One region of the Methylacidiphilum caldifontis genome, then DNA from elsewhere that is predicted to be linked to it. Evidence: riboswitches for the same ligand, from Rfam matches in the RefSeq annotation. Region 1 holds a riboswitch; the other holds the start of a gene.

Region 1 (18,546 bases):
TAATCAGTCTGTTCACCGCATCCTATACCGCCCTTGGAGGCATTAAAGCGGTCATCTGGACAGATCTTATTCAGGCTTTAATCATGCTTTTTGGAGCGGCTTTTGCCCTTTTTTTTATCTTCGCCAAACTCTCTTCTGTTTATTCCTATCCTGAAATTGTCCATCTTTTTTTCCATAGGCCATGGTTTACTACGGGCATAACTCCCTCGAAGGGTCTTCTTGGTAATCTTCTCGATATCCTTGCCATCGACTACACTTTGTGGTCGGCTCTGATCGGCTCTACTTTTACCACTATGGCTACCCATGGGACAGACCAGGACATTGTCCAGCGACTACTCACGGCAAAAAATTATCAGAAAAGTCGACTTTCTTTGATTCTCTCAGGGCTAGCCGATATCCCGATCGGTTTTTTATTTCTCAGTATCGGTCTTCTATTATCCTTCTATTACTCGGTTTATACCGATCCCGCCCTTCCAACCAAGCCAAATGAAGTTTTCCCTTATTTCATCATTAGCCAACTGCCCTCTGGCATAAGAGGAATGGTTGTAGCTGCAATCTTTGCAACAGCTACGGGTTCACTCAGTGCCGCTCTAAACGCCCTGGCTACTTCCTTTTGCCAAGACTGGCTTACCCCTTCTTTTGAACGACTCGTCGATGAGAAAAAAAAGGTTTCTAAGTTAAGAGGAGCTACCCTTCTTTTTGCCTTGCTTACTTCAACTATAGGAGTGGCCACCGCCCTTTATACCGTTTACTTTCCTTCCGCAAGAATTCTACCAATAATCCTTGGCATCATTGGTTTTAGCTATGGCCCCCTTCTAGGTGTTTTTCTTTTAGGCTTGCTCACCCGTCATAGGGGGACAGACCGAGGAAATGTTTTAGCCATGATCGTAGGATTTTGTGTCGTTCTTCTACTGAGCAAAATTCCAAATTCTACATCATATTTTCATGAAAAAAATAACAGCTTATTTTCTCTCGAATGGCTTCCTCACGTCGCCTACCCATGGAGGATATTCATCGGATCGGTAGCAACATTCTCTATTGGTATACTTTTCCGGAACAAAACCGCTTTCTCACAAAAGGCAAAACCCAGTTAAGATTTTTTGTATAAGGCAAAAGCTTCTTCAACAGAAACCCCATCAAAGGTGATGGCCGAGATGGCATTACAAAAAGCGATCGCTTCAGCTAAAGGTTTCTGGTGAATGTTTCTTCCCGTAGCGTTTCCAGATGTCCCACCAACATGAATCTGGCCGTGAAGCTGGGTAAGAAAATCCTTTACTCCTACTTCCTTACCCCCAGCACAGATTAACCGAGTTCTTCCAGCAGCAGCTACAGCTTCCTTTAAAGCGACATGGGGATCTCCATCTTTGACTCGAGGTGGATTAACCTTTACGAAATCAGCTCCAAGACAGGCAGCAAGACCAGCAGCTCCTGCTATAAGATGAGGATCGGTTTCATTGATCACTGCTTTTCCCCTTGGGTATGCCCAAATGATCACTAACAGTCCTCGCTGGTGAGCTTCAAAAACAAGACGCGCAGCTTCCTTCAACATTTGTGGTTCAAATTCGCTCCCCGGATAAATGGTGTAACCGACCCCCACGATGGGAATGGACTTGGCCTGCAGGAAATAATCGAGCTGTTCGAAATCTAACCATAGAAGACTCAACGGATCTCTTTGCGACGTTTTAACCAGATGAGTTTTACTGTTTAGCTTAACCACATAACGGATATTAGAATAATCCATGGCATAACGAGCAATGAGCCCAAGTTGAGTAGCAAAAGCCCCAATACGAGCATGGCTTGCTATTTTAAACAAATGTTCAGGATTAGCATCATCGGCAGCTATACCTTCCCCGTAAAAATCATCGTTAAGATGCTCAACTTTCTGGTCTCCCGCCATGAGCATAAGCCTGCCAGAGCCCTGGGTCACTTCAAAAAAAACTCTCTTATAATCGTCTCTTTTCGACTGCGGCACATCCAGGGGAACTTTTATCTGATCTAAGCTTATCATGACAATCCTCCTTTTAATAAAAAAATAAACAGTCAACTCCCCTCAAATGTTTCCATTGTTATTGATGCAAAGAGAAAAAAGTAGAGAAAAGCCAAAAGGAAAGAACAACCCTTAACGGATGATTCCTCTTTCTGAGCCCTTGATGAATTCGATTATCGCAGCAAGATCCTGGGTGTTTTCTGCTTGTTTTTCTAAAACCTCGACAGCCTGTGCTGTATTTAATCCTTCATCCAACAGCTGCTTTAAAGCAAACTTAAGCGTTTTGATCGTTTCTTCGGGAAAATGGTTTCTTTTCAAACCGACAAAATTAAGCGAACGAAGCCGAGCGGGATTGCCATCGACCAATCCAAAGGGTATCACATCCTGGACAATCTTCGAGCAGCCTCCAATCATGGCATGTTTTCCTATTCGACAGAACTGATGAACTGCAGAAAGCCCTCCAATTGTAACGTAATCTCCAACGATAACATGCCCAGCCAGTGTAGCGTTGTTGGAAAATACGCAACGATTTCCAATACGACAATCATGAGCAACATGAGTATAGGCCAAAAACACATTAAAAGAACCAATTTCGGTACTTTGCCCTCTGAAAGTCGATCGATGCACCGTTGAAAACTCCCGGAAGACGTTGCCTGTGCCAATCTTAAGATAAGTGGGCTCTCCCTGATATTTAAGATCCTGAGATCTTTCACCAATCACACAAAATGAATAAAACTCATTCTCCGGACCTATTTCGATCGGTCCTTTTAAAACGGCATGGGGGTGGATTACACAAAAATCCCCCACTTTAACCCCTTCTCCAATATAGGCATAAGGGCCTATTTCCACCCCACTACCTATTTGCGCTTTTGGGCTTACAATCGCTGTAGGATGAATCGAAGTCTGCATTTTAAAAGCCCATTGGAGATATTATCTTCTTTATAGAGCTTACGGCAAGTATAACAACTCAATGTTCTTGCCAATCTCCTCTATTCGGAGGATAGAGTCTTAACCATCGATGAGGGCAAAGAGCAGCTCTCCCTCGCAAACCGTTTCTTTGTTGACGTAACATTTCCCAAAGGCTTTCCCAATTTTTCCCCTGGCTTTGGTCATTTCCACTTCAATAATCAACGTATCTCCAGGCATAACCGGCTTACGAAACTTTACTTTGTCAGCACTCATAAAATAGCCGAGTTTCCCAGCATTGCCCGCTTTCCGTAGCAAAAGAATACTGGCTAACTGTGCCATGGCTTCAATTTGAAGCACTCCGGGCATTATCGGATGTCCTGGAAAATGGCCCTGGAAATAAGCCTCGTTCATCGTTACGGCTTTCTGGCCTATCGCCTTTACGTCATCCTGGAATCCAAGAACCCGATCAAGCATAAGGAAAGGATAACGGTGGGGAAGTATCTTCATCACCTCATTTATATCCAGAGCTCCTTCTCCAACGGGGATATTTTCCACAGGCATTAAGTGAGAAAGGTAATTTTTATAGGCTTTCTGGATCTCCTTGACAAATTTTACATTCAAAAAATGGCTAGGCCTTGCTGCAACCACCCTCGCTTTTAATCTTTTCGGGAACAAGGCAAAATCTCCAATCATATCAAAAATCTTGTGTCTGACAAACTCATTTTCAAACCGCAGGGGTTCTCGACAAAATATCGACTCTCCCCGGATAACTATGGCATTTTCCAAGCTCCCGCCTTTGATTAGCCCCTTTTCGATAAGGGGAAGAAGTTCTTCGTAAAAGACAAATGTTCGTGCAGGGGCGATTTCCGAAACAAAACTTTTAGGGTCGTAAGTCCAGCTAAAATACTGTGTAAAAAGCCCATTATGACTTGAGTGAGTACAACTGATCGAAAAGTTCTGATCAGGCCAGCCAGCAATGTATGCCCCATCTTCTCCTTCCACCCATACCGGTTCTCTCAATTCAAAAAAAGAAACCGGTTTTTCTTGTTCAACCGTTCCTACCCTGGCAATCTCGTTAGCCAGATAGATGCCACTGCCATCTCCAATGGGCGGTTCATTTGCATTCAACTCGATCAGCGCGTTATCAATCCCACACCCTCTCAAAACCGCAAGCACATGTTCGACGGTATGAACCTTGACATTGCCCTCCCCGATCGTTGTGGCTCTTTCTGTTTGCCTAACATTATCCACCGAAGCCACCACCGTGGGTTCATCAGGCAGATCAACTCTTTTAAAGACATAACCGCTATCCGCTTCGGCCGGCTTGATCACTAGCTTTACAGAATTGCCTGTATGCAGTGATTTGCCCTCCATGCTGACTTCATCCCGTATCGTCCTCTGCATTATCACAACTGACCACTCCTTTTTTTGAACTCGTTTCTCATATAAAGATCCAATGTAGCGGTTTTGCAAGCTTCTTCTCTTGTGTTTTTATCTAAAATTATATTTTTTCTTCACCCATGAGCTCTGCTACATTTGTTCAAATTATAAGCTAGGATCTTATTTCTTTTATGTTTACAACGGTTTTTTCTCGGTTCTCATCAAATAATAGAAATAACAAAGAAAAACTGTTTTTTTTTATTTTTTTCCCCCTTTTCTTTTCTCTCTTTTTGATTGTAAGCGGATGCAAGGGCCAGAGAAAAATCCAGCAAGCTCAAAGACCAGATTATCCCTTTTTTGAAGACATGGAAAAATCTTCTTTGCCTGCAGGCAAAAGGGGAGGGCTTTTTATCGAATCGAGTGCGGCTGAACCCTCAACTTTTAACTGGCTTGTCTCGGAAGATGCAACTTCTTCTTCTTTTCTCAACCTGATGTTTGATAGCCTTCTTTCTTACAACCCCATTGATGACAAGGTCATTCCTGGGTTAGCAAAGAGCTGGGAGGTTGAGCCGGATAACAAGACTTTCCGTTTTAAGCTAAGAAAAGGATTAACTTGGAGCGATGGCGTTCCCCTGACCGCTGATGATGTCCTTTTTAGCTTTTCCTGCATCTATGATCCAAGATTTCCCAACCGGAATGCTTACGACTTGTCTGTGGATGGAAAGCCTTTTAAAGTTGAAAAGATTGATGAGCTGACCGTTCAGATTCAAACCCCTGAAATCTTTGCTCCTTTTTTACGTTACATGTCAGGGATGCCCTTGATGCCTAAACATATCCTAGAGCCTTATTACAAGGATGGATCATTACAGAACCAATGGAATATTAGTACGGCGAAAAAAAATCCCCAGTCGATAGTTGTCAGTGGACCTTTTTTGATCCTTTCGTACAACCCTGGAGAGCGAATCGTTTTAACCGCTAATCCTAGGTACTGGAAACGAGCCGATGGAGAAATCCGACTTCCCTACATCGATTATTTGATCGTTAAATTTGTTAAGGATGCCAATGCCAGTTTGATCGCTTTTGCTTCCGGTCAAACAGACATCGAGGGGATAAGCCCTGACAACGTCGCGTGGGTTCAAAAAGGAGAGAAAATTTACCACTATACAGTCTATGATCGAGGTCCTTCTACGGCTTCCTCTTTCTTGTGGTTTAACCAGAACCCGGGAAAAAATAAAAACAATACTCCCTACGTTACTCCCTACAAGTTAAAATGGTTTCAAAACACCCTTTTTCGACAGGCTATTTCTTATGGTATCGACAGGGAAGGAATAATAAGCGGTGTACTCTTTGGCAGGGGTACCCCACTCTGGGGTCCAGAAACCCCTGCAAACGTCAAGTGGTATAACCCCAATGTCAAAAAATATCCCTATAACCCCAGGCTTGCCCTTGAGCTTCTGGAACGCGCAGGCTTTCACAGGGATACTTCGGGTCGGCTTTTCGACCAAGATAAGCATCCGGTTTCATTCACGCTTTTAACAAACCAAGAAAATCCTATACGCACTGCGATGGCTACTGTTTTCAAGGAAAACATGAAACAACTGGGTATCGAAGTAAACTTGCAATTCATCGATTTTGGAACACTGGTGACCAAAATCAGCGACTCCTATGAATATGAAGCTTGTTTGCTCGGACTGACTGGAGGCGGGGATCCTGCCGATGGCATGTCTGTGTTCATGAGCAAAGGAAGGCTTCACCAATGGTATCCTAATCAACCTTATCCGGCTACCCCTTGGGAGGCCGAAATAGATAGGCTTATGATCGAACAGCTAACAACTCTCGATGAAGAAAAGCGCAAACGCTGTTGGTTCAAAGTACAAGAAATCATGAGTGAAGAAGAGCCTTATATCTACCTGGTCACACCAAATACTTATGTGGGACTCAAAAACCGGTGGCGTAATGTGCAAATCCCCCGAATAGGACCTTTGGTTTGGAACATTGAAGAAATATGGACACCCTAATCCCTAAGAAGACTGGTAAACCGATCACCCTTTTTTGTGAAAGTGCAATCGGTCCAGTAAAAATAGTTCTTCTGGAAGGCCTGCCTACTCAACTCAGCCCAGTTGAACCCCTCACCCCAAGGCTTTCTCAACTCATTGCTGAAAGCCAAAGAAAGTTTCCCCTTCTTTACGCTCAACTCTACAAAACTCTTGTTGAAGGAGAGATCTTCGGCCAACAGCTCCGGATAGAAGGGATTTCTAGCTTTTACAAACGGGTACTGGAACGGGTAAAAACCATCCCTAAAGGGACGATCAAAACCTACAGCGAACTTGCCAAAGAGGTTGGCAGCCCACGGGCCGTCCGAGCCGTAGGCTCTGCTCTGGCTAAAAACCCCTTACCTTTACTCATTCCTTGCCATCGAGTTGTGAAAAAAAATGGCTGTATCGGCTCGTTCAGTATGGGAGGTAGGGTAGTAAAAGAAAAACTGCTCGAAAAAGAAGGATTTGTGATAAGCAAAAACCATAAAATTATGTTAGCCAGACAAGATATTTAAGAGATGAACTTTTTTTATGGGCTGCCAACCTCTATCCAACAGCTGGCAGGAAGTTCATTTTGAGGTATATCCGGTAAAGAGACAGGATAGTGAAGAAAATTAACCCTTATACTTTTTGCCCAAGCAACTCTTTTTGCTTTTAGGAAGAGATCCTTAGTGTTCCACCGCTTATAATTGGTTGAAAGAAACAAGGTGGCCTTTTGTTTAGAACAAAGCCCAAAGACTTTTTCAAGCAAAGAGTCCAAATCCCTAACGATTGAAAACTCACCGCTATCTTTCCCGTAAGAAAATGTGGGAGGATCGATAACCACATGATCAAAGATTATCCCTTTTTTGGTGAAAATTTTTAATGCTTCCCGCACGTCCATTGCCCAAAACTTGTGTGCGGCAGGATCAAGTCCGTTCAGTCTAAAATTATCTTTGCCCCATTCGAGACAGCCTTGAGATAAATCCACATTCCAACTCTCAGCTCCGCCAAGTGCAGCACAGAGTCCAAAAGAACAACTAAAAGCAAATAAATTAAGGAGCCTGTCTACTTTCCTCTTTCTTAAAAACATCCTGTTCTGTCTTTGATCCATGAATAAACCGGCTGATCCACCTTGATCAAACCGGATAGAATATAAAAGACCATTTTCCCTACATACAGTACGCATGGGAAGATCACTCCTTCCATGAATAAGATGCAGCCGGTTAGAAAGAGATTTTTCGTTTTTTGCATACCGTTTTTTTAAAAAAACTCTTTTACAGGCAAAGCCCTGTGAGCAACACCAACTTAACAGATCCTCCAACAACCTTTCTTTCTGCTTTTCCTCATTCAATACCAATACGAAATCCTGCCCATACCTTTCTATCCATCCTAAGGGCGAAGAATATACACGGTGTATATCGGTCGCCGACTGCTCGAAAGATTTGATAATTTTTGGATCGATCCACATGCCAGTAGTTTTCAAAGTGTGGGAATGGCTGAAATGAGCTTTTTTGTATATTCATCCTTGGGATGCTTATAAATCTCTTCAGGGATTCCCTCTTCAACGATTTTTCCCTTGTTTAAGACCAAAACATAGTCACTGACATATTCAACCACAGCGAGGTCATGAGAAATGAAAAGATAAGAAAGCTTGAGCTCTTCCTGCAGATCAAGAAGCAAATTAATAATTTGAGCTTGAACAGAAACATCCAGGGCACTCACCGGTTCATCACAGATGATCAATTGGGGATTGACGGCAATGGCCCGGGCGATGCCAATGCGCTGGCGCTGTCCCCCACTAAATTCATGCGGATAGCGAAAAATATGATCAGCTTTAAGGCCAACTTTTTCCAAAAGATCGACAATTTTTTCCCTTTTTTGATTTTTGGTCATTCCGGGAAAATGAATATCCAAAGGTTCCCTGAGTATGGCTTCGATATTTAATCGCGGATTCAACGAATTATGAGGATCCTGGAAAATCATCTGAATTTTTTTCCTGTAGGGACGGAATTGTCTCTGAGAAAGATGATGGATCGGTTCACCCTCAAAAAGAATCGAACCCGCGGTAGGGTCCTGGAGCTTAACAATGGTTCTTCCAATGGTTGTTTTGCCGCTGCCACTTTCTCCCACAAGACCAACGGTTTGCCCCTTTTTAATCTTAAAGGAAACTTCATCAACAGCCTTTACAAACTGCTTTGATTTGCCGAATAGACCCTTGCGCAAGGGGAAATAAACTTTGAGCGCCTCAACAGATAGAAGAGGCAGTGCAGTGGGTTCATTCATGGGTTTATCGAAGAGTCGATTAAAGCATAATCGATTGCACGCAATCTTTTTCCTTTTTCTCCAAGTTTCGGAACACAATCGATCAGAGCTCGAGTATAGGGATGTTCGGGAGAGTAAATGACTTTTTCAGTTGGTCCTTCTTCAACCACCTTTCCCCGAAACATGACAATAACCCGATCGGCAAAGCCTTTAACTATCCCAAAGTTATGGGTAATGAGCAAAATGGACATACCCAACTCCTTCTGAATTTTTGAAAATAATTCGAGGATCTGAGCCTGGATCGTTACATCAAGAGCGGTTGTGGGTTCATCAGCCACAAGAAGTTTAGGTTTACACAGCAGGGCCATGGCGATCATCACTCTTTGTTGCATGCCACCACTTAACTCATGGGGATAACTCTTCCAAACCCTCAGGCAATCTCCAATTCCTACTTTTTTCAGCACGTCTAAGCCAACCGCCCTTTTATCCTTAAGCTGGGGCTGATGGAGCTCGATTGCCTCCATAAGCTGAAAACCAATAGAATAAACCGGATTCAAAGACGTTGAAGGCTCCTGGAAAACATAAGCGATTTCTCCACCACGATATTTCCTCATTTCCTTAAGAGGTAATTTTAAAAGATCGACACCTTCATAGAGAATTTTCCCTTTCTTATAGACCGCAGGTGGACTATCCAAGAGTCTTGTCAAGGCAAGCGCTGTTACCGATTTGCCACTGCCACTTTCTCCGACAATGGCCACCGACTCCTTTTGGCCTATGCTGAAATTCACCCCGGATAGAGCAGCAATTTCGGCTGAAGGAGTTAGAAAATGGACATGAAGGTCTTCTACGTCAAGAAGCATGGTACTATCCTATACAATTCAACTATTATTTACTCCCAGTCTGGTACATGCGAAACTTCGGATCCACAAGATCTCTCAGGACATCACCAAGCATATTAAATGCTATAACTGTTATCAAAATAGCAACTCCTGGAGTTAAAAGCCACCAGAAGTTCAACATAAAGACTTTCATATCCTGTGCCTGTGCTAACATCAATCCCCAGGAAGAGGCAGGTTCCTGGATGCCCAAGCCAAGGAAGCTTAAGGCTGCTTCACCCAGAATATATCCTGGAATAGACAAAGCGGCCGATACCAATAAATAGCTTGCTAGATTGGGAAGCAAATGCTTGAGCAGAATGAGCACCGAAGATTGACCAAGGACAACCGCCGCATCCACAAAAGTCTGAGAACGAAGTGAAAGAACAAGTCCCCTAATAACCCTTGCAAATCCAGACCATCCGATGAAACTCAAGATGATGACAATAAGAAAATAGACTTGTGCTGAGCTAAATTTTACGCCAAATACCCCTCTCAAAGCCAGGAGCAAATACAGGCCAGGAACAGCCATAAGAAATTCAGTAAGCCGCATCATCACGTTATCAAACCATCCTCCATAATATCCTGACAATCCTCCAATCAGAAGCCCCAAGACCAGAGTAATTGTCACACCGATTAATCCGATACTTAAAGAAACCTGCGAGCCATAAACAAGCCTAGAAAAAACATCCCGTCCCGTATTATCACTACCAAGCAGGTAAATCCGATCAGGTTTATCTACCCCAAAAAGATGAATATTGGCGGGGATAATCCCTAAAAATCGATAAGGGTAGCCTCGGACAAACCACTTGATTGGACAGCCGTCTCCAGCAATCTCTTTATAGGTCGCAGAGGTCGGATCGACATTCCTGTAACGAGCAACAACCCATTGCCCATTGTGCCAGTAGATTTTGGTCGGAGGGTGATAAGTTCGCTTTAGGTCCTGGTCAGAGGGCTCATAAGGGGCAAGAAAAGGAGCAAAAAAAGCGATTAAATAAAGCAAAATGAGAAGGCTACAAGAGAGTATTCCAAGAGGATTTCTTAAAATTTCTTTAATAAAAGATCTTTTATCTTTCATGATGAACCACTCGAGGATCGACCCAAGCTAGAAGAATATCAGCAACAAGATTACCCACAATGAGCAGAATGCAACTGAAAACAACAGATCCAAGGACAACAAATTGGTCTTGTTTCATTAAAGCTGAATAGATAAGTTGACCAATTCCAGGATAATTCATGATATTTTCGACCAGAAGTGACCCACTCAAGAGCCCCGCAATCACATAACCAAAGGTGCTAATCAAAGGATTTACGGCATTACGAAATACATGCCTAAACATAACGAGGCTCTCGGGTAGTCCTTTAGCTCTGGCCGTCAATACATATTCAGCACGGATCGCATCCAAAAAACTGCCTCTCATGATCTTCATCATGTTCGCTATGCCACCCACACTCAAAACGAAGGTAGGAAGTATAAGGTGATATACGATATCTATCGCTTTATCCAAAGGAGAAAGAAAAGGATATTCTATGGATGTCAATCCTCCAATGGGGAACCAACCTGTTCTCGCAGCAAAATAGACAGCCAGGAGTGCAAGAAAAAATTCCGGGAAAGAGATAGAAATATAAGCAAAAAAAGAACTCAGACGGTCTATAAAAGAGTCTTTATAAATAGCCGCTAAAACCCCCAGTGGAAGAGCAATACACCAGGCGATAGCCAGAGAAGAAAGGTTTAATAACAAGGTGGCTTGAACCCTTTGTAAGAGCAACTCAATGACAGACATTTTGTAAGTCCAAGAGTAGCCGAAATCTCCATGGAGGACATTGGTTAGCCAGAGAAAATAGCGTTCATACCAGGGTTTATCAAGGCCAAATTTTTTTTCCAGAGCAGCAATCATCTCTGGACTGATATCTCTTTCGGCTTTTAGGGGAGTCAAATAATTAGTTTGAGTCAATGACATTAAGAAAAAGACCATGAAGGTCACCCCAAGTAAAAGTGGGATAAGAGCTAAAAGCCTGCGAATAATAAACGCTATCATAGCTAAGTTACAAATAGACGTACTTTAGGGCGGTCACAAACCGCCGCTTGAAGATAAATAGTTAAAGGTTATGATAAAAAAAACTCTTGCATAATTAGAAAACAAACTCAATGTACAAGAAATTATCTTATCTCTTTATAATTGCATTAGTTCTTATCCTAGGTGTTTTTGTGGCATTTATTTCTATCGTCAATTTTTATCTTTCAAGTCAAGGATTTCGAGATTTTCTTTCAGAAAAAATCACCCGCGTAATCCAGGTGGATGGAAAATTCAGCCCTATCCATATTCAAGGCAATGCGCTCTCTGCCGAAAAATACCTGGGTTATGGAGAACCATCCAGCCCGATCAAACAGATCGACGCCACTTCAATCGAATGCCAACTGCTCTTGCGCAAGATCTTTTCTCGACTAATCTACATCAAACAACTTAAAGTTGATCACCTGCGGGTCGATTTCAAAAAACAGGACTTCCAACATCCCAACTCTTCCATCTCCGCCACTCCTTCCTCAAACCCTGTTGAGAAGAGGCCATTAAAAGAATCCATTCTGACTCAGTTTATTCCTACAAAGGTCGAATTAGGACAAATAACGATTAAGAGCAGCACCGTGAGCTGGCCACAAGATATTGCCGGAGGAGGAAAGCTAGAAAACAGCAGTTTTGAGCTGAATAAATCTGAAGGCACCGACATGTGGATAGGTCAGGGATCGGGAGGAAATCTTTACATGGGATCCTATCCGCCTTTCAAACTCAAAGAACTTTTATTTAAACTCTTCTCTGATCATTGTTATATCCAAAGGCTAGTCCTTCTTCATGACCTGCACGGCCAAGTAGAAATAAGTGGGGAATGGAGTTGGAAAAATAGAGAAAAAAACATCGAAATCAATTTAACTGCTCTTCCTCTTCCCCTATTCATCCCTCCGTCTTGGAAAGGTAAAATAAACGGCAATATTTATGGAAAAACTTTTTTAACTCAAAGCAAAGCTTCAGAAACTTCCTTGGAAGGAACCATTCATTTAGAAAATGGAGTTATTGGAGACCTACCTTTGTTTGCTTCTTTAGCCCTATTTGGGACGAAAGAGAGTGTTCCTCTTGACTTAGCCAAAGCTAATCTTTATGTGACCAAAAACAAAACGCAATTAAACCACATCGAATTGGAAGCAAAAGGCAAAATAAAATTGGAAGGGCAGATAGAAATAGATGGAGATCAAATTCGAGGCGAGCTTTTAACGGGGATCAATCCTGAACAACTCAAACTGATACCCGGGGCGAAACAGAAAGTTTTCGTCCAGGAAAAAGAAGGTTACCAATGGACAACCGTCAATATTACAGGTTCTGTTGAAGATCCCAAAGAAGATCTTACACCAAGGATAACCGCCGCTGCTACTTCGACTTTGAAAGAAAACGCGGGACAAATCCTTCAATCAGCTCTGGATTTTTTAAAAAAAATTCAGAACCAGAAGCCTTCTTCCCAATAAAATATATGTTTTTTAGCTCAACTACGATCTATTTGCGAGTCATATATCCCCAGTTTCTTAGAAAATATTTTCCAGCAGGATATTTGAAAGCCAAAACAAGACGATAGGGAAAATAACAAAGCTTATTTATTTTTTTCACCTACGATTTGCCATAAGGGGCCCTTTTTTCCTTCAACGACAATCTTATGTTTTATGGTCAACTTATTCCAACTTACTATCGCAACGACAGCCATGAAAATAAGCAATATTAAAATATCGAAGAATCGTAGAATGAATTTGTTCATATGCTTCCTACAGGCTTTACTCAAAAGAGGGACAAAGATGCAACTTGGAAATAGCCTGCATGAATAGATTTATTTATTATATGATGACAGAGGTTTTTTTGGATGTCAAATCTGCAGTACGAGAGAAAGCCTTAAGAGCCCTTGTCAGCCGCCTCACGTTTTTTTCTTTGATCTTCTTTTGCATTTCCTTTACATTATTAGCTTTTATTAAAAGGACCTTGCAGCTTGGATAAGCTGCAATAGGAGAGCCCAAAAAGAAAGAACAATGGAGCAGGCTTTTCGATCCCCTAGCCTCCTCCCTCAGAGAACCTAAAAATGCAACCCGAATACGATTTAGCTGCCCTTAAATCCTTTTTCAAGGAGAACAGTTCTTTTGTCATACTTTCCCATTGCAGGCCAGATGGCGATGCCTATGGTTCGGCAATCGGCTTGGGACTAATCCTAAAAGATCTTGGCAAGAAAGTGGTTGTCCATATCGAAGAAGGGCTTCAAGAACATTTCAGGTTTTTACCCGGCTCCTCGATACTCCAAACGCCTCCCCCACAAGCCCCTGATCCCTGCGCTAAAATCATTCTTGTGGATTGTTCTAATGCCAATAGACCTGGATCTTATTTTGAATCATGGAGCCGGAAAGTCGATCTCAATTTCGATCATCACATCGATAACACCCTTTTTGCGACCCTTAACGTGGTTGATCCTCAGGCATCTTCTACGAGTGAGGTGATTTTTAGATGCATAGAGAAACTTTCTCTTCCCTGCTCAAAGGAAGCAGCTTCCAATTTTTATGTCGGGCTACTGACCGATACCAATGCTTTTTGTTTCCGATCTTTTCCTCCTGAAACTTTTGAACTCGCTGCAAAACTTGTCCGGTTGGGAGCTGATCCAGAACAGTTATCCGTCTTTTCTTTTAGAAATTATCCTCTTTCCCGGTTTTATTTGCTCAGGGAAGTCTTGAATCAAACCCAGTTTGTCGAACAATCTCAAATCGCCTTTTACATTTTAACTCAGGATATGTACCAAAGAACGGGTTCAGTACCCGGAGAGTCCGAAAATTTTCTTTATTATCTTCAAATGGTTAAGTCGGTTATCGTTGCGTTCATGCTTGAAGAACTTTCCCCAGTACTTACTCGATTAAGCTTACGTTCTTCCAAGAATTTTGATGTTCGTCAAGTCGCCTCAAAATTTGGAGGAGGAGGACACAAACAAGCTGCAGGAGCACGTTTGAAGCTTGGGCTAGAGGAAGCCAAGAGAGCTGTTTTATCTGAAATCAAGGCTTTATTGCGCTAAACGATTACAATTATACGGACGATGTTTTCAAGAGAGGGATATGGATATCGATGGTGTTCTATTGATAGACAAGCCTAAGGGATTCACTTCCCATGATGTTGTGGATTTTGTGAGAAAAAAATTCAAAATTAGAAAAGTTGGCCATTGCGGTACTCTAGACCCTATAGCCACTGGACTCCTTGTGCTTGTTTTAGGAAAGGCTACAAAAATTCAAGAATTGCTTATGTCTGAAGATAAGCGCTACGAAGGGTTGTTGCGACTTGGACAAACGACTTCAACCCAAGATTCTGATGGGCAGATTATTGAAGAAAAACCGGTACCTTTTTTTACTTTGGAAGAAATCCAGAAAGTTTTTGATCGGTATGTCGGAGATATCTACCAACTTCCTCCAATGTTCTCTGCGATTAAAAGCCATGGTGTTCCTCTGTATAAACTTGCCAGGCAAGGAAAAGAGGTCGAAAGAACACCCCGGCTCGTTCACGTCTACAGCTATACGATTAAAAAATGGGATCCCCCTTTCATCGATTTTGAGGTCTTTTGCGGAAAAGGGTTCTATGTCCGCACTTATTGTCATGACATTGGACAGGACTTGGGTTGCGGTGGACACCTTTTTTCTCTAGTCCGTCTCCAATCTGGAAATTTCAAGTTGAACCAGGCTCTTTCTTTTGATTTCCTAAAGTCTTTGAAAAGCCCCGAAGAACTTTTAAACCATGTGCTTTCCCTTCCCGAGGTCTCCAGAATCCGTCGGCAATGAGAAAGACGTTCCTTTCTTTGGAAATGATCTCAAGGAAAACGTCCTGTCCTTCTTTGCCCTTAGAGAAAATGTCCAAATAGAAAATATAGCCATAGGCGTATTCGATGGCTTGCATTTAGGTCACCAAAAGATTCTGCAGACCCTACTTTCCCAAGGAAATTCCGAAAACTGCCTTGTTCTGAGTTTCGATCCCCATCCTCTGGTTATCATATCCCCTGAACAGGCTCCTCCAATGCTTATTTCTCTAGCCCAGAAAAAAAACCTCCTCCATTTATATGGTATTAGCCATGTTCTTTTCATCCAGTTCGATCAAAGATTTAGACAGCTTACAGCGGAAGCCTTTTTGACTGGACTAAAGCAAATTTTCCCAAGATTAAAAACCATTGTCGTGGGTGAAGATTTTAGGTTCGGCTGGCATGCCGAAGGTAATGTGAATTTTTTAAAGGAAATGGGTAAAAAACTTAAGTTCGAAACCCTTGTCGTTCCACCTCTAACCTTTAATGGGGAACCGATCGCCAGTACAAGAATAAGGAAGGCTATAATAGAAAGAAATTTCGGACTGGCTTCTGAACTTATTGGTCGGAGCTATAGAATTGAAGGTGTTGTCACGACAGGTCAAGGCGCTGGTAAAGAAATAGGTTTTCCGACAGCCAATCTCAAGGACGTCGTTCAGCTTCTGCCTCCTTCTGGAGTATATGGCTGCCAGGTCGAATACAAAAAAGAAATTTTTCTTGGAGTAGTCAACCATGGCCGCAGACCTACCATTCAGGAGGAAGGGAAACTCGTCATCGAAGTCCATCTGCTTAACTTTAAGGGAAATCTTTATGGTGAAAAGCTTTCCCTCTTTAATTTTCTGTTCTTAAGAGAAGAAAAAAAATTTGACTCCTTATATGCCCTAAAATCGCAGATAGAAAAAGATATTCAAAGGACAAAAGAATTTTTCCTTCCAAAATTCCCTCAATAAATCGAAAAGAGCTTTGGCCGCAATCAAGGTTATGATAAAAACCTTTAGCCCTTCGATGCTTCACTTCACAAAAATCCCCTCACTGCTGTTTTGGATACGACTCTCAAAAATGATCATCCTTCTATTTTTTTCTTTCTATTTTCTTTTGATTGCCCTCAACAACATTCTGGATTACCAAGCCAATTTTCAATTTGTCCAACACATCTTGCTCATGGATTCGATTGACAAAGTCTCTCCTCTCCACAGTCGAGCCTGGAAATCACCAAACTTTCACGGTTTTGTATACACCCTCCTCATCGGGTGGGAGGCCATTTGTGGACTGGTCCTTTTTTTGGGTACAGCGGCTCTTTTTAAAAACCTGTTTCGATCTAAAGAAGAATTTCAACAGGCTAAGCGGTGCGGATCGATAGGTCTTTTTTTAGGTCTTTGCGGATGGCTCTTTTTTTTCATTCTCGGAGGGGGTGAATGGTTCCAGATGTGGCGAAGCACATCATTCAATGCTTTGCCTCAAGCTTTTAGAATGGCTATTTTAATCCTCCTTTTCCTTTCTTTTTTCATTCAAACTGAACCTGAATAATACCCCTTAAGTTCTGCGACCATAAAAAGAAAGCTTATTTTCCGTTTCGTTGTGGCTCCGTCTTCCACAAGGTTTTCGTTCTAGCTAAGTTTAATAATAAAAAGCTGTGCTTCTATAGCTGATGCTACGAGTGCACAGCAGATTAAATTTTTTTTACAAAATATTTTGACAACTTTTTTTAAAAGGAATACTCGAAACTGAAAAAGAATACCTGGCAATGGAGTTTGCCAGCCCTCGGTTCCGAAGTGTTTGGGCAAACCCCTTTTCTTTCATGAAAAGGTGATAACTCCTACTTCATTAACTTGGGCTGCAAACAAATGAATTCAGGTCGAAAGGCAAAGGGGAAAAAAGAAAAAGGACTTTTCGGTTTAAATAAGCCTTTGGCTTCTTTTAGCCTTCCTTTGCTTTCGGTTATACAATGGGCAATATTGTTTGTTTTTGTTAGCTGTTCGGTTGGTCCTGACTATAAACCCCCTAAAGTCGACATTCCCAAAAATTGGAAATGGGGAGAGCCAAAGCCTAACCCCAACCCTTCCCCAAGCCAGGGAAAGCCAAAGCCAGCAGTCAACAAAGAAGCAAATAAAGGAAATGGTCTTCAAAGTGAAGAAAACATAAAAAAAGCGATTGAAGAAGCGAAGAAAAACCCGGGAAAATGGAAAGTCGCTGAACCAAAAGATTTCATCAAAAAAGGAGAGTGGTGGAAAATCTTCAACGATCCGGTTCTTAACCAACTTGAAGCTGAAGCCGAAGTGGCTAACCAACAGATCAAGATGGCGATGGCCAACGTCGTCGAAGCCCGTGCGGGGGTGGGAGCAGCCTTAAGTGCTTTTTTCCCCCATACCAATTTCACTCCAAGCTACCAGCGTTGGAAACTCAAGACTCATCTTCCCTGGCTCCCTTTCATTTTACCTGAACCCATCTATTCCACAGTTCCCCTACCCGGTATACCCGCTGGCTCGATCATTGGAACAACCCACTATTATGGATTTCAGCCTACCCTGAATATGTGGCAAGTATATCTTAATTCAAACTGGGAACTGGATATATGGGGAAAACTAAGGAGGCAACTGGAAGCGGCAAAGGCCGAAGCTCAAGCTTCTCAAGCCGAACTAGAAGGCATGAAACTAACGATTCATGCCGACGTAGCCCAGGCTTATTACCTATTGCGTTACATCGATAGCCAACTTGAGGTAATGGAACGGATGATCCATGTCTACGAAGACAACCTGAAAAGGGTAGAAATTCGCTATAAAAGCGGTCTATCTAACGAGTTGGACCTAGCAAGGGCAAAAACCGATCTTTCACGGATAAAGGCCCAGTATATTGCTCTGGAAAGCCATAGGGCAAAAGTGGAAAATTCGATTGCCAGGCTCCTTGGTCAGCCCGCCTCAACCTTCCATTTTCCCCGAAAGCCCTTAAAAGAAGAACCTCCTGATATCCCCACAAGCCTACCTTCAGAAATTTTAGAGCAAAGACCAGACATATCTCAAGCTGAAAGGGAAATGGCTGCAACCAATGCGATGATCGGAGTAGCCTATGCGGCCTATTTTCCATCCGTCAATCTCAATGCCTACTTTGGATTTTTCAACACCGATTTTGGCCAGCTCTTTACTTGGCCTTCCAATTCATGGATATATGGCCCTTTGATTGATCTTCCTCTTTTTGAGGGCGGTAGACTATTGGCCAACTTGATGCAGGCTCGTGCTGCATATGAAAAAGCGGTAGCTTCCTACCG
Region 2 (9,709 bases), 1.1 Mb from region 1:
AAAGATCGGAAATGGTTATCAAAAGGCATTCCTTCAACACGTTCTCCACCAAGAGGATTAGGCCGATCCAGAACAAAGAATTCCTTGCCATTTTCGGCTGCAGCTTCCATGGCAAGGCCCATTGTACTCAAAAAAGTAAAACTCCTTGAACCTATATCCTGCAAATCAAAAACAAGCACATCAACATTTTGAAGCATCTCAGCTGTCGGCTTGAGGTCATCGCCAATCAAAGGATACACAGGAAGGTTGGTTTGAGAATCCACATAAGAACCATTTTTCTTCATGGGTTCTAAACCATATAGACCGTATTCTGGAGTAAACAAAGCCACAAGTTTTACTTGTGGAGAATGAAAAAATAAGTCTATAGTAGAAATTCCATTTTTATTGACAGCTGAACGATTTGTAATTAAACCAATTCTTTTTGCTTCCAATCCATGAAAATGATTTTCTACAAGCACATCAATACCCAAATCGATGACTACAGCTTGCAAATCACCCAGATAAATGGAAAGTATAATAAGGAAAGGACAAAAGATCGCTAACAAAGTTCTCATAAAAATGCATTATTGGTTATTTTTAATGAACAGTGTTTCAATTTCATAAAGATTTTTCCTCATGAATCCTACTTTAGATAAACTCTATCTTTTTCTTCTTCTTATTCCCCTTATCACGATCCATGAGTTTGCACATGCTCTAGTTGCAACTTTAATGGGAGACAACACACCTAAAGATGAAGGTCGTTTGACCTTCAATCCTCTTGTTCACATGGATCTTTTTGGGACTTTAATCATTCCTGCCATTAACATTTTTGTTCTTCCTGGAGGATTCGGTTTTTTCGCTTGGGGTAGACCCGTGCCTATCGATCCACATCGATTAAAAAATCCTAGGATTCAAGGTATTCTGATCGCTCTTGCTGGTCCCCTAGCCAATATCATCACCGCTTTTTTACTCCTTGTCCTTGCCAAACTGATCATTCCTCATGATCATAAACTGGGTGAACTTTTCGCCACTTTTGTACTCGCTTCTATTTTTCTTTCCGTTTTTCATCTTCTTCCGATTATGCCTTTTGACGGTTGGACCGTACTCAAAAATATTTTTAGAATCAGTGACCAATGGGAACGTCAAATGGGCCTTTTTTGGTTTATAGCCATTATCGTGTTTCTCAATCTCCCTCCTGTTTATCATTTTTTAGAGTCTTCAGCCTATCATTTGTTTATAATATTGAACCAACTTTCTGGCTCACCCTTAAGCCGATAAACCTAAATTTTGATTTGCCTTATGCCTATATTCAGTAAAGAACAAATTTTAAATCAACTTAAAGAAGTCCGGTATCCTGGATTTAGCAGGGATATCGTTTCATTTGGCCTCGTGAAAGAAATTGAGCTTGCAGAAGGTGAAGTCCGTATTAAACTCGAACTTTCTAGTCCCAATCCTGATATTCCTGGACAACTGGAAAAAGAGATTAAATCAAAACTCTCGAGCTTTGAAGGTATAGGTAATATCCAGGTTTTCATCAAAAGGCCAGAGTCACATCCAACCCCCAAATCTACCTTGATCAGTTCTGACATCAAACACATCATTGCTGTGGCTAGCGGCAAAGGTGGAGTTGGAAAATCAACCGTGGCAGCCAATCTTGCTTGTGCCCTCTACAAAAAAGGACTGGTTGTCGGCCTTTGCGACTGTGATATTTACGGACCAAGTATTTCGATGATGTTCGGAACCACTGAATCCCCTCAAATTACTCCGGATGAAAGGCTTATTCCTGTTGAACAATATGGTCTAAAACTCATGAGTATGGGTTTTCTTTTGGAAGCTGATCAACCTGCTGTTTTAAGAGGCCCCTTGGTTACCCGTTATACCCAAGAGTTTTTAAAAAATGTCGAGTGGGGAAATCTCGATTTTTTAGTTCTCGATTTGCCCCCTGGAACAGGAGACATTCAATTAACTATCGTTCAGACGGTTAGGTTATCAGGAGCGGTTATCGTCACAACCCCCCAAGAAGTAGCTCTTGTGGATGCGAGAAAAGCGGTCAGTATGTTCAAAAAAGTTAACGTTCCTATCTTGGGAATTATTGAAAATATGAGTTATTTTATTTGTCCAACTGATAATAAAAAATATGATCTTTTCGGTTGTGGCGGAGGAAAAAAAGAGGCTGAGAAGCAAAATGTTCCTTTTTTAGGAGAAATTCCCATTGAAGCCGAACTTCGTATATCTTCCGATCATGGGCTGCCTATTGTTCTATCTGAACCGGATAGAAAAACGAGCCAAGTATTTCTTGAAGCTGCACAAAAAATTATTGACTTTTTGAAATAATCTTTTACTCTTTGTGCTCAATATAAATTGCCATTATTTAAATTAATTTTTTTGTGGTATTTTATACTTAGAATAACTCAATAAAGACTTGTGAATTTGCGGAGAGAGGTAATGGAGGAAAACAAAAAAATGGAGTGTATTTCGACGCTACTAAAAAACTCAACCCTTTATCAAGAATTCCTGTTAGAAAGAGAAGAGATCTTAAAACACAAGTGGATTGAAAGCGAGAAAAAGGGCTATGACATTGGTTTTGAAAAAGCTCTACTAGACTGGGTAATTAATCATCGGAGTAAGTGGTTAGCCAGTCGAAGGAAAAATGTAGATTAGAGCTTTGTAAGCCAGTTTTTTGATTCCTTTTTGCTTTCAATTTATCACAAATTTTTGAACTGTTCCTTTAGATTTCAAAGGAACTTTTTTCCCGGTAAAAATTTTAATCTAATAACGATATTCTTGCTCTGCAGCCGGCTCCTAACTCAATAGAATGCAGAGGAAAATTTATGGAAATATTCATCGTTCAATCCGGGAAAAAAGAGGGTCCTTTTTCCATGGAGGAGATCCTCAAGCTTCTAGAAGAAGGAACCATCAATACTCAAACCCTAGCTTGGCATAAAGATCTTAAAGATTGGCAACCCCTTGGGCAATTAATCCAGGAGATTGAGCTTAAAGAATCACCTACTGAGACTGAAAAAAAAGTTCAAGAGGAAAATTCATCAACCCAACAAGAAATTCCTAAAAAGAAGCAAACCGTTGATCCTTTTATCCAGCTGCTAAAGAGCTTGAACCTTATCAAATCTTGGATGGACCAAGAACTGGCTAATTATGGAATAAAAGCAGAACACTCTCAATCTGAGCCTCTGGATCCTCAAGTTTATCTTGAATACCGTTTGGAATTTCCGCATCCAAGATCTCAAGAGATAATCGCTCGTACGGCTGCCCGCTTCCAATTCGTCTACACTCCTTTTCGGCAGTTCGAACAGGAAATAAGGCTTTCTCTATCCATAATGGGTCGAATTAAACGGTTCTGTGTTGTGGATCTTACCCAAGAACATGTTAAGCAAATTGTAAAAACTCTTTTCTTGAAATTTCCAGACCCCTCTTCACCCTTTTCTCTCTGTCATTTTCATCAAAAAAGAGCTTTCTCATGGCAACTGTGGTTAACCCAAAACAAGATTACCCGGTTAAAACCCATTGATACGGTGAACTGGGCTCGGATTCTATGGATAATCGGCCTTCTCTTTATTCCCTATTATGGGATTGGTATTCTTATTTTATTGTCGGGATGGTTTCTTTACCAATCAGCTTTTCATAATGGACATTATGTCATTCGATCTGCTTGGCCTTCTCTTCCCCCTTTAGTCCCCCATGCCCTTATTTTGCGTAGCTTGGTTCTCAAAGGCAAAGCGGCTGAATTGACTCAAATAAAAGAACGACTAGAAAAAGATTATTCTCAAAACTTATCTCTAAATGTTGAATCATTACCTGCAGATTATAATCTTTTCATAGATAATAAGAACAGAGTCTATTTCAAAATGGATCAAACATTTGGATTTATCGAGCTTGCAGTCGAAAAGGAAGATCTACGAATCACAACCGCTGCCTACGAAAACCATGGAGTATGGACAGAAAAAACATCTGGCTATGGAAAGGATCTCCTCACCGATTCTTTGTGTGTTCTTGTTGAACCCAAGGTAGGCAAAACGGTTGATCTGCAGAAATCAGCTCTAGAAGCATATACTCTTGCCCAGGGCCTTTATAGCCATGTTGTGCAAACAATCGAAAAATTGTATGAAAGACCTATTTTATCCCTCGATTTACACCAGGATCTGGATTTCCAAAAATGCGAAATTAATAAAGAAAAATCGTTTTTGGAGTTCCTGAAGTCTACCTTAAAGTGGATGTTTCCCTTCTAAAAGAAAGAATTAAATTAAAGAAAACTCCCTAAAATCTGCTTTCTTGTAAAAAGCCTTACCCTTTTTCTTCTACTTTAATAAAGCGGTCGAAAATACGATTAATCCTCCTATTGCTAAAGAGATCGCTAAATACCATACCGTTTTCCTTTTCAACAAAGCGGAAACAGAAGACAATGCAATTCCAACCTGGACAAGAATACCCGCCATTCTAAAAATATGGTGCTTGTGATAATACCGTTCGCTTTCTTTTAGCCTTGCCGTTACCTGTTCTTCAAGAAGCTTGGCTTTTTGTTCAATATCCATCTTCTCTTTCCGGTATCTTTCAATTTCTTGTTCGAACTCAGGCTTTGGATTGATAGTATTAGCGATGCGATAACCCGCTTCTCTCATCGACTTAGCCTGAAAAAAATTCCACATATCTGTGGCTTTATCTTGAAAAAGAATCGCTTCATTACGTAAAATAATGGCTTCTGTAACACTATTTTCCGAGTCGGCTGCAACAATCGTTCCTAACACCGCCATGAGAATAATCGAAAAAGAAACATGATATAGCCATTTTTCCTTTTTCCTCTCTTCCTCAAGTTTTTCTTCAATGATTTCCTTAGCCTTTTCTTCGATTGGATTTTCAGACATATTTTTTGCTTAAATCGATTAATATAATTAATTGTATAAGAAAAAAGATTTACTTATTATTAAGTCTTATTTATTTAACTATAAATATAAATCAAATCTATTCCCCTCCCCAAAATGATCCTTTGTGATTTTCCTATCGCTAACATTCTATGCAATTTTTATATATTCTTATTTGATTTTTGATTTACTTATAGCATAATAATTTCTAATTAATGGAGTTAACTATGAATATTAATGATGTAGTTGCTTTTATTGTTTCCTCTTTTGGTACTCTTGTTGGATTAATTGTTCTTTTCCTTCTGTTTGGAGGATGGATTTTAGCGCTAGTTGGCGCGACTGTCTTCAGTAGTTTTTTTGCCGCAACACCCTCCAAGAGCAAAATAAACGAAAAGGAAAAAGAGCAATTGTCTTTTAAAAAAGAGATCGAATCGGGGCTTCCGGCTAAATAATGCACTTTTTTTTCAAAATCGGTTTGATTCGATAGCATAACAATAGGTTGAAGAAAAGTGGCAAAGCTCATTGTGTGCCCAATTTAACAAGAAGGCCCTTTTCTTTGGCGATAGAAAAAAAGTGCTTAAAAAGAATGAAAGAAAGTCCTAAATAACAAAAGTTCAAAGCGGTTGCCCACAATAAATGATTATAAGCATAAATCCCTTCAAGGCCACTTCTCAACCCTTCAAAAACATGCGTTGCAGGGATAAGAAAAGACAAGGGTTGTATAGAGGAGGGAAGGACATGGAGGGGATAAAAAACAGCTGCAAAAGGTTGGAAAAGAATTGGTATAGCCCAAGCAAGAGACTCTGCAGCTTGCCCCCACCTAAGAAGAAAAGCAATAGTTAAAATTCCACAAGCTGCTCCCATCAAGAAAAGATTGCAAACAAGAGGTAATAAGTAAGTGCCCAGTTGCAGTAGGTTAAAATGGAAAAATAAAGCGGCTATGGTTCCTAAAAGGCCTACGATTAAAAGAGACTTGGTGATGCCCACTAAAATAGTTGCCACAAAAAACTCTCCAATGGTTATGGGACTAACAAAAAGGTTGATCAAATTCTTCGACCATACATCTTCCAAAAAAGATAGTGTAATTCCTAGCTGTGTCCGATAAAGCACATCCCAAAGGATCATCGCACCGATCAAAAATTGAAACGGGCTTGAGAAATTCTTTGGGGAACCCGTGAGATAAAGAGTCAGATATCCCCAAACGAGCAAGTCCATGAGGGGCCAAAAAACAAATTCTAAAACCCGAATCCAGCTTCTCCTGTAAACGTAAGTGTAACGCAAAAAAAGGCCTATAATTCTTTCTCTATTCATTGTCGAAGCGATTTGGATTATTCCCGAACCAACTGAATAAAAAGTTCTTCAAGACTTTTTTGCTTAAATTCTTGAACAATTTCTAGCGGTATTCCCTGGGTAATAATTTTTCCCGATTTCATAAAAATAATCCGGTCACAAAGTCTTTCTACATCTCGCATATTATGAGAGGTGTACACAATAGTGAGTCCAGTTTTCCTTCTCAGTTCAAGCAACAACTCACAGACCTTGTCAGAAATATTGGGATCAAGACCCGCCGTCGGTTCATCTAAAAAGAGCAGTTTTGGATCGTTCAGCAAGGCTTTACATAAGCAGAGCCGAGTTAACTCCCCAGCAGAGAGAAAACCTGTAATTTTGTTTTGCAAGTGATCAATTTCTAATAGATGAAGAAGAGAAAGGATTTTTTCTTCCGGGTTTTTTATCCGATAAAGGCGGGAAAATACTTGAAGATTTTCTTTTACAGTTAGATTTGTAGGTAAGCTAATGTAACCAGAAGCAAAATTGGAAAAAGATAGGATCTCTCTTCTAGATGTAGAAGGAGAGAGACCAAAAATCTGAATGGAACCCGAACTAGGCGTTAAAAGCCCAAGCAACAAATGAATCAATGTTGTTTTTCCCGCCCCGTTGGCCCCCAAAAACCCAACGATTTCAGATTCCATGACTTTAAAGGAAAGCTGATCTACAGCCACAAGTTTGCCAAACACCTTGCGTAAGTTCTTTACTTCTATGGCTACGGCTTGCATACAAAAATGAAAAAAAACCTTTATTTTTAGGGTTGAGAAATATTTTGCCTATTTGGGTAAAGCTTAAGTTTTAATCCAAAACGTCACAGGACCATCGTTAATCAAATATACAGCCATATTCGCTCCAAAATAGCCTTTCTTCACCGCTTTATATCTATTTTCTAACTGCATTGTAAAATAATCGAATAGTTGTTTGCCCACCTCTGCAGGGGCAGCGCGATCAAAACTCGGTCTATTGCCTTTAGCGATTTCACCAGCTAGGGTAAATTCAGGAATAACGAGCAGCTCCCCATTTATGTCAAGAAGAGACCGGTTCATCTTTCCCGTTTCATCTGCAAATATCCTACATTTGAGCACTTTCTCTACGAGAAGATCGCCATTTTTTTCTCTATCCTCCTTTTCAATAGCTAAAAACAGCACAATCCCTTTGCCAATAGAACATGCCTGCTTTTGATCTATTGTGGAAACCGCCGCCTCTTTCACTCTTTGAATCAAGCCGATCATATCCTTAGAAAACTCAATCTACGTGCTTTCTTTTAGTCTTTTTTAATTTAAAAAAATGGAGTTGCTGCTTGACACTTTAAAATTTTATTCTTAAAAAGAAAAGCCGGTAATGGAGTTTACCATCCAGCTCCCTGGAAAACCCTTCTTTATCGAAGTGATAACTCCTACTCTTTTAATTTCCTAAAGCAATTATTAGAAAGAAGGGTTTTAATGGAACACACATGGTTCTTAGCATGTTTTTGGATGGGACTCGCGCTCGTCGCTTCCTTTTTAGCGGTAAAATTTCGAATTTCAGCAGCACTCATCGAAATCATTATCGGCATATTTGGACAATACTTGGCTTTTATCTTTTTTGGAAAAACCGGTCTTAATCCCAAAGAAGGTTGGATTAGTTTTTTAGCTGGATTGGGAGCAATAATGCTAACTTTTATGGCTGGATCTGAACTTGAACCAAGTTCGTTCAGAAAGCAATGGAAAGAGTCTACCCTGATTGGCTTAATTACCTTTTTTGTCCCTTTTTTGTGCTGTGCCCTGTTTGCTCATTTCTTTTTCCATTGGGATTGGAAAGCTTCTCTTCTGGCAGGCATTGCTCTCTCTGCAACCTCTGTAGCTGTTATGTATACTGTTCTTTTAGAATTTGGATTGAACAAAACTAGTTATGGCAAAGGCCTTCTTGTCGCATGTTTTATCAATGATTTAAGTTCTGTCCTTATGCTAGGGTTTCTTTTTGCTCCTTTTGGATGGAAAACGGCGATATTAACGATAAGTATTCTCATATGCTCTATTGGCCTAGCTAAACTTACTCCTTATTTCTTGAAAAAATATGGCAACAAACCTTCTGAATTAGAAACAAAATATCTATTGTTTTTCCTCTTTGGTCTTGGAGGTATTGCTGTTTGGGCAGGTTCTGAAGCGGTATTGCCCGCCTACCTTGTTGGCATGGTTCTGGCCAAATCTGTGGGACAAAACCATGACTTAGTCAAACGTTTACGAACGATTACCCTAGGGATCCTCACTCCCTTTTATTTTATTCGAGCTGGTTCATTCGTCGATTTATCATCCCTAATGAAAAGTCTCATCCCCTTTTTCTTCTTTTTTGCAATTCAACAGCTTGCTAAATTTAGCGGAACATTCCCACTCCTTGTTAAAAGAAAAGGAGTACAACAAGCTGCCTACACAACATTGCTGATGTCAACAGGGCTAACTTTCAATGTGATCTGTTGTCTTTATGGTCTATCGCATGGAATTATCACCCAAAGCCAATATTCAGTTTTAATTCCAGTCATTATCTCTACGGCTATTTTCCCCACTTTAATCGCTAACCGCTTTTTCCTTCCAAAGCAGCTACTGCCCAAAAGTACTTAATGAGAGTACATTAGGTTTTCTATCGACAACCCAAATAAGAAAGGATAATTTAATTTTCTTCTAACATGAAGATGAAATAGCCGGTGTGGCGGAATGGCAGACGCGCCAGACTCAAAATCTGGTCCGGGCAACCGGGTGTGGGTTCGACTCCCTCCACCGGCACGCTTTTTAGGTCTGGCAAGGTAATTGGTTTTTAAGTTTTTTTGGTTCAGTCTTCCTCCCTGAGCATTACTTAAACAAAGCGGACTCTTCTTATAACAAGCTTTTCTTATCCAAATAATGTTTGCGCAAAGAATAGCAGCAAAAGACTGCCTGAATCTAACCTTAAGTGGAATAATGTGAACAGATATCTCTGAATGGAAGAGATAAATTCATTTGATTGATAAAAAATTAACGTACATGGTTAATTGACTATGCAGGGGAAAAGCGTCAGGGTAACTGCTATCTTGTAGACGCCGATCCTTGGCTAAGGTTTCGAATCGAAAGCTCTCACACACAACAAAAGGCTCACATGGCTTAAATCAAGGATATTCCAAGTACAAGAGCTACCTAACAGTCCTGCTGAAATATCCTTAGCAAACGAAAATCCGAATCTACAATCATGTGAAGCTCTGGTTATCGATTTTAAATTAGCAACAGACTCGGAACCAAATAGATAACTAAAGGTATCAGTGAATAATATCTTCATGTGCTCTATCGCTTTAGGCGATCTCCTTGGTACAACTACCTACCCTGGTTAGCCTTTAATTCGGCTCTATTCTATATCCTCACCAATTTCTGCCTGATACTTTAAAACCTTGATCACCTCACACTCTTCGCCTGTTCTTCTAAATGGCAGAGTAAGGCAGAACAGAAAATTATTTTCCTTCTTCTTCAACCTTCACTGAGTCGATTCTTCCATGCCCTTCCTGTGAAGCAGGAAGTTTTTAGATT

What was found. A riboswitch is a leader RNA that binds a small molecule or an ion and turns the genes downstream of it on or off. The one in region 1 is predicted to bind fluoride.
Region 2: it holds a riboswitch for fluoride, as region 1 does, so the genes downstream of both, IT6_RS00070 (cation:proton antiporter) here and IT6_RS05280 (efflux transporter outer membrane subunit) in region 1, are expected to answer to the same signal.

The regions. Positions count from the first base shown of each region.
Region 1 covers NZ_CP065957.1:1,109,627-1,128,172, forward strand. Annotated here, with positions in the region: gene IT6_RS05200 (sodium:solute symporter) at 1-1,094, shown strand, start outside; gene IT6_RS05205 (beta/alpha barrel domain-containing protein) at 1,091-2,008, opposite strand; gene lpxA (acyl-ACP--UDP-N-acetylglucosamine O-acyltransferase) at 2,120-2,896, opposite strand; gene IT6_RS05215 (bifunctional UDP-3-O-[3-hydroxymyristoyl] N-acetylglucosamine deacetylase/3-hydroxyacyl-ACP dehydratase) at 2,996-4,300, opposite strand; gene IT6_RS05220 (ABC transporter substrate-binding protein) at 4,642-6,294, shown strand; gene IT6_RS05225 (methylated-DNA--[protein]-cysteine S-methyltransferase) at 6,282-6,827, shown strand; gene IT6_RS05230 (class I SAM-dependent methyltransferase) at 6,842-7,762, opposite strand; gene IT6_RS05235 (ABC transporter ATP-binding protein) at 7,774-8,577, opposite strand; gene IT6_RS05240 (ABC transporter ATP-binding protein) at 8,574-9,416, opposite strand; gene IT6_RS05245 (ABC transporter permease) at 9,442-10,509, opposite strand; gene IT6_RS05250 (ABC transporter permease) at 10,499-11,470, opposite strand; gene IT6_RS05255 (AsmA family protein) at 11,581-12,945, shown strand; gene IT6_RS05260 (DHH family phosphoesterase) at 13,545-14,516, shown strand; gene truB (tRNA pseudouridine(55) synthase TruB) at 14,557-15,270, shown strand; gene IT6_RS05270 (bifunctional riboflavin kinase/FAD synthetase) at 15,227-16,234, shown strand; gene IT6_RS05275 (DUF2165 family protein) at 16,266-16,811, shown strand; fluoride riboswitch at 17,016-17,110, shown strand; gene IT6_RS05280 (efflux transporter outer membrane subunit) at 17,129-18,546, shown strand, end outside.
Region 2 covers NZ_CP065957.1:21,242-30,950, reverse strand. Annotated here, with positions in the region: gene IT6_RS00120 (exo-beta-N-acetylmuramidase NamZ family protein) at 1-554, opposite strand, end outside; gene IT6_RS00115 (site-2 protease family protein) at 616-1,257, shown strand; gene IT6_RS00110 (Mrp/NBP35 family ATP-binding protein) at 1,279-2,313, shown strand; gene IT6_RS00105 (hypothetical protein) at 2,425-2,640, shown strand; gene IT6_RS00100 (DUF4339 domain-containing protein) at 2,811-4,223, shown strand; gene IT6_RS00095 (DUF4337 domain-containing protein) at 4,293-4,856, opposite strand; gene IT6_RS00090 (hypothetical protein) at 5,081-5,305, shown strand; gene IT6_RS00085 (ABC transporter permease) at 5,373-6,164, opposite strand; gene IT6_RS00080 (ABC transporter ATP-binding protein) at 6,182-6,868, opposite strand; gene dtd (D-aminoacyl-tRNA deacylase) at 6,971-7,411, opposite strand; fluoride riboswitch at 7,508-7,585, shown strand; gene IT6_RS00070 (cation:proton antiporter) at 7,622-8,776, shown strand; tRNA gene IT6_RS00065 (tRNA-Leu) at 8,856-8,938, shown strand.